DNA from 2 places in the Megamonas funiformis genome. Region 1 is predicted to be linked to the other one. Evidence: riboswitches for the same ligand, from Rfam matches in the RefSeq annotation. Region 1 holds a riboswitch; the other holds the start of a gene.
The links. Region 1 has a riboswitch for cobalamin ahead of GXM21_RS08375 (TonB-dependent receptor plug domain-containing protein). Riboswitches for the same ligand answer to the same signal wherever they lie in the genome.

Region 1 (3,220 bases):
CACCTGGTTTACTGCCCCACCAAATAGCATTAGTTTGTTCTGCATATTCTTGATTGAATAAATTATTTACCTTAGCAAAAACTTTTAGATTATCTTCTGGTTTATAATTTAATCCTAAATTGAATACCCAATAATTATCACTTGGCCACCCTTTTGATTCTACCTTATTGCCATCTCTACCAATAAAACCTTTTCCATCTAATCCAATATTCCATTTATCTTTTGTATAATCTACACCAACTGTTACCATATTTTTAGGTAAATATCCATAATCTGTAGTTCCTTTTTTATTTGTATATGATAACCTCGACCAACTCAATAATCCATGCCAAGAGTCATCAAAATATTTTTCATATTGAATATCAAAACCATGAGCTTTTTCACTGTCATTAACATAAGTATCTTCTTTCACATCAAAACCTATATTCCTGTCAGAATCACGTTTAAAATAATGTGCATTAATCATTGAACTATCATCAATTTTATGATTAATGCCCACTTCATAATTTTTGCCTTCTTCTGGTAACAATTTAGCATTACCATAGTTAGTATCATAAAGTTGATACATTGATGGCAATACAAAATAATCATTATATGCTATATATATATTAGTATCATCTGTAAAATTATATCCTAAATTAAAACTTTTAGCTGTATTTGATTCTAATTCTACTAGACCACCAGATGGATCATCATAGCGTATACCACTTGTTAATTTCCATTTATCATCAAACATCCATTCATCTTGTAAAAAATATGATGTATTTTTTAACGATTGATATGTTTCATAGGAACGATAATCTGGTGTCCATACTGTTGATGGATTTAAATTTTCGGATTTTATATGCTCAAGACCTACAGTAACCACATGAGTATCACCAAAAATTTTTGTTAAAGTATCATTTATCACTGTACTTTTATATCTATTATTCCAGAAATTACCCCAACTATCATCTCTTGAATTATGTAATAATCCAACATGTTCAAATTTGGCATTATTATAACTTAATACATTGCTCAAACTATCATCTATTTTTTGATTATATATTATTTGCAAATTTCTTGACTTAGCTTCACCTTTAATATCTTGATTATATAAATGATCTAAAAAAGAAAAATCATCATCACCATTTGTATAATTTAGTATAATATTAGCATTATCTGAAAGATCTTGCTTTAACATCACTCCTATATTTTCAGAATTATCATGCGCTTTCCATTCTATATCATTACCATCTTTGAATTTTCCTGAAATAGCTTTTTGTCCATAAATTCTATAACTTGTATCTCCTAATGAACCTTCAGTACTTATTTTATATTCTTCTTTACCAAAACGTCCTGTACTAGTAGTTATTTTGGTTTTAGGCTCAGTATCTTTCTTGGTAATAATATTTATTACTCCCCCTTTAGCATCGCTACCATATAATACAGACGCTGAGCCTTTTAAAACTTCTATACGCTCAATATTTTCCATATCACTAACTAAATGAAATGGATATGTTTGTCCTGTACCTGTCATTGATACACGAACACCATCAATCAATACTACAACTTGATCAGAACCATTTATTCTAACTTTTGACATACTATACCCAGGTAAATTATAATCTAAAAATTGTATACCTGTCACAGTACGCAGAGCCTCTTCTATAGTATTATAATGCATACGTTCTATATCTTCTTTTGTTATTACACTAATGTTAGCATTAGCATCCGTTAAATTTTCTTCTCTTTTTGTAGCTGTTATAACTACTTCATCTAAATTATAAGATTTTAACTGTTCAACTGTTTCTGTTGCTTCAGTTGCTCCTACATAATTATTGCCTAAATTTAAAGTTGCTAAACATATACACATAGCTAATTTTTTCTTTGATAAATTCATTTCACACTCTCCATATCTATAATTCATATAAGTTTTTATAAAAAAAAACGACTACAATATATGCAGTCGTTTTTTTCATAACTGCATGACAAAACAGTGCTAATTATAAACATATAAATAATATCTACGTTTATTTGCACTATTCAAATTTGTACATCGCAAATTATGAACATAAAAATGGCGCCCTGACTAAGATCTATGCAATATTATCCCTTTGCGAGAGGATACTGATAATACTGCTCCCAACACAGTTGCGGTACAGCTCTAGATTCTCACTAGATTCCCCATATAATTTCTCTATTTATTTAAATTAAATACAAAAAAGCCTTTTGTTATCAACAAAAGGCGTAATTATGTAAAAACTTCACCATACCGTCTCTCGCAGTAACTTTTATTGGCTACTAAAATTAGGCAGTTCTTCTGGCTCTGCTTCACCGCTCATCTTGCCTTCCCAGTTTCCCAGTGACATATTTAAGACTCGCTCCACATTACAGCTACGGGATAGCACAGGTTTCACACCTGTTTCTCTATTAAGTATTGCTACACCTAACTTTATCTATATTTATCTTTTCATAGATTGTATTTATCTATTACAATTTTGCATTATAAATGATAATATAGTTAATGTCAATAAAAATTTAATCTAATTTTAATCTTTTATCAAATACTATTGTTTTTTTTTATAAAAAATGCTATACTTCTATGCAACAAATGAATAATTCATAATTTAGGTGTACTTTGTACTTAATAGAGAAATCGGTATAAGCCGATGCGGTCCCGCCGCTGTAAGGACGAGCTATATTTCATTTATGTCACTGGGAAACTGGGAAGGCGAAATTATGCAATGACTCCAAGCCAGAAGAACTGCCTATATTATCTTTCCGATTCCTGCGAGTGACATGGATAGGAAAATATATAATATTGCTGAATTTAAATTTATTTTATATATTTATGCCTTCCTTTCTTTTCAGGTTAGGAAGGTATTTTTATTTTTAGGAGGTAATATTTTGTCTGATGTATTAATGTATTTTGAAAAAGGTGGATTAGTAATGTATCCACTACTTATTTGTTCACTAGTTATTATTTTTATTGCTATTGAACGATATCTGTTTTATAAATCTATTGATTCTGGTCATTTATTTACTAAACAATATTGCGATATTCTATCTGGAGAAACGCTAGAAAAAGCTTTTGAATTTGCTAAAACACATAAAGGAGCTTGTGCTAATATTCTAACTCAAGCAAGTCCTTTGCCTACAGTAGAACGTACTGAGGCTTTTATGGAAATGAAGGGTAATATTGTAATGTCTCGTTTACGTGAAAAATTAAGTTATTTAA
Region 2 (3,220 bases), 1.2 Mb from region 1:
ATCATTTAATTCAACTTTTATAAAATCCATCACAGCACTGATATCTGCTTTTATGGCAAAAGTTTTTTGACCTTGATGAGAAAATTCATTTAATGCTCTTGTTCCTCCAACTAAAACTTTTGCTTCATTTATAGCTTGCATAGCCATAGGAATGACATATTCTTTCGCTCCTGGACCAATTCCAGCCACAATTATTTTATGTTCCAACCTAATCTACCACCTATTTCTCTTGCATTATCGTCCATGCCCAAAATTTCACCTTTCAAAGTAACCATCACAGTTCCTACTTTAAAAGCATTAAATACATGTTGTTCACTGCGAAGACTAGCTCTTTTAGCTAATAAATCATAAAAACCTTTTTCTACCAATCCATATCTTTCAATGATTGGCATAGCTGCTTCTGTTGTCTTCACTTTAAAAATTTCTTCTACGCCTTTTTTGTCCATGCCCAAAAGAGCAGCATAAGAAGCTAATATTTCCAAGCGAGCATCAGCTATTTTACTATGTGTATAGAAAATTCCTCCAGCTACTTTTACTAATTTACCTAAATGACCAAATAAAAGCACTGATTTAATTCCTTCATCAGCAGCAAATTCCAACATATGACCGATAAAATTACTTGTCTGCACCATAGCTTTTGCTGGAAGATTTAATTTACTAGCGATATTTTCACCAATTTTCCCAGGAACAAAAATAATATCATCAAATCCATTTGCTTTAGCTACAGAAATCTGCGGTGTAAGCGAATTTTTAAAGCCTTCTTCAGACATTGGACGCACCACGCCAGTAGTGCCAATTACAGAAATACCGCCTTCTATACCTAATATAGGATTAAGCGTTTTTTTCGCTAGTTCCACTCCTTTAGGAATAGAAATTGTAATATCACAGCCATAACCTTCTGGCAACAATTCACGAACGACTTTCGTCATCATTTTTCTTGGCCCTGGATTTATTGCCGGCTCTCCTGGCGGAATAGATAAACCTGCCTCTGTAACTTTTCCAATACCTAAGCCAGCATAAAAATTGATTTTATCATCATCTTTATTTATTTTTACTTCCGTAAATACAGAAGCTCCATGTGTGATATCTGGGTCATCACCAGCATCTTTTATGACTTCTGCTCTTGCTCCAGTTGATGTAAGCTCTACATTTTTAATGGGAATATGCAATAATTCTCCACTTAGAGCATATAATTCAATCTCTTGAACGACATTTCCCTGTAAAGCAAGTATAGCAGCTTTTGTACCAGCAGCTGCACAAGAACCTGTTGTATAGCCACTTTTCATTTCTTTACGCATAAAAAAATCTCCCTTTGGGCAGGGAGATAGACTTATCCCGTATTTCTACGAAAAATTCTCCACCTGCCCATCTCTCGTGAGTCTGAAAAATATATCATCTATAAATTTCACGGTGTTTTTCCAATAGGCAAGTCTCCTGACTTAGGTTCCTCGCTGATTTTCGCCTTCCCAAAATAAATTATTTCAGTGACATAATTAAAAATAGCTCCCCTTACAGTGGCGGGACCGTACTGGCTCTTCCAGTTTCCTTATTAAGCTTACGCACCTATCTCTATTTAATTTAATATATTATATTATAGGCATTATCCATTAATACTGCAAATCAAATTATTATTTCTGCAATATCTTTTCCACTAAATTTTTATCTAAATCAGGCAAATAAATAATTTCTTTTGCCAATGTTTCATGTTTATTTATCATTTTTTCCATGAAAACCATATCATACCAACAATTTTGCTTATAACCACATTTTGTAAAATGAGCTATTTTCTTATAATTAAATTTTTCATGGAAAGCTATACTTTGCGGATTGGGATATGTTATGCTTGCTACTAAATTAGTTATATTTTGCAATTTTAAAATCGCTTCTAATTTCGTATATAAAATTTCTCCTATTTTTCTACCTTGATATTTTTCATTAATATAAATAGAAGTTTCTACACATCAATTATAAGCTTGTCGTTCCCTAAAAGTAGAAGCATATGTATAACCTACTATTTCATCACCAATACAAGCTAAAATATAAGGAAATTTCGACATTATTTTTGTTATACGCTGTTTAAATTCGTCAATTATTGGCACTTCATATTCAAAAGTGATATTTGTATTTTTTACATAGGGAGCATAAATTTCTACTAATTTTTCTGCATCATCTATTTTGGCTAAACGAAAAATTATTTTTTCATCATTCTTCATTAAAATCTCTCCTCAATGACTAAATTTTTACTTAAAATCTATACAAATATTTATACTAAATAATTCTAGTCAAAATTTATACTGAGTCAAATAAAAATTTAATCATTATTGATATTCATTCTTGACACCATATACCCCATAGGGTATACTAAAGACATAAAGATAATACCCCTAGAGGTATATAATTATTTTAGAAAAGAGGCGTACATATGGCTACTACTTCTAATTTATCTATTGATAATAATAATCACAAACAAAAAGCATATTCAATCAATATCCATTGTGCTAATTGTGCTGCCAAAATCGAACGAAAAATCAACGAATTATCTGATATAGATAACGCTACTATTTCTATTTTGACTAAACAATTAACTTTGACAGCTAAAAATCCTGATGAATTATTACCTACTATTCAAAAAATAGCAGACAAAATTGAACCTGGCACTATAATCTCTCAACTTGAAGAAAATGCTTCTAATTATAAAGAAAAAATCTATCTAATCGAAAATCTAGATTGTGCTAACTGTGGTGCTAAAATCGAAAAAAAATTAAACGAATTACCTGAAATTAAATCTGCTCAATTGACATTTGCTACTAAAAAATTAAAAATAGTAGCTCAAAATCCTGATGCACTTCTACCTCAAATAAATAAAATAGCTAATTCCATTGAAAATGGGGTAAAAATCATAAAAGCTGACGAAGCTTCTTCAAAATCTCATCAAAATACAAAAAAATTTTTTGATGAAAAAACCATTGATATTATTGAAATTGTATTTGGTGCCATTTTATTTATCATTGGCGAATTTACCTCTCTTGTACCTGACCAATACACACTTTATCTTTATATCGTAGCTTATTTAATTTTAGGTTTCCATGTACTAAAAACTGCCATCACCAATTTATTTCATGGCAATGTCTTCGATGAAAACTTCCTCATGAGTATCGCAACTTTGGGAGCATTTGCTATCAAAGAATATCCTGAAGCTGTCGGTGTTATGCTCTTTTAT

Region 2: it holds a riboswitch for cobalamin, as region 1 does, so the genes downstream of both, cbiD (cobalt-precorrin-5B (C(1))-methyltransferase CbiD) here and GXM21_RS08375 (TonB-dependent receptor plug domain-containing protein) in region 1, are expected to answer to the same signal.

What each region holds. Positions count from the first base shown of each region.
Region 1 covers NZ_CP048627.1:1,647,381-1,650,600, forward strand. Annotated here, with positions in the region: gene GXM21_RS08375 (TonB-dependent receptor plug domain-containing protein) at 1-1,882, opposite strand, end outside; cobalamin riboswitch at 2,042-2,228, opposite strand; cobalamin riboswitch at 2,276-2,447, opposite strand; cobalamin riboswitch at 2,595-2,768, shown strand; gene GXM21_RS08380 (MotA/TolQ/ExbB proton channel family protein) at 2,890-3,220, shown strand, end outside.
Region 2 covers NZ_CP048627.1:301,801-305,020, reverse strand. Annotated here, with positions in the region: gene cbiE (precorrin-6y C5,15-methyltransferase (decarboxylating) subunit CbiE) at 1-207, opposite strand, end outside; gene cbiD (cobalt-precorrin-5B (C(1))-methyltransferase CbiD) at 192-1,298, opposite strand; cobalamin riboswitch at 1,408-1,582, opposite strand; partial or broken gene GXM21_RS01410 (N-acetyltransferase family protein) at 1,629-2,213, opposite strand; gene GXM21_RS01405 (heavy metal translocating P-type ATPase) at 2,423-3,220, shown strand, end outside.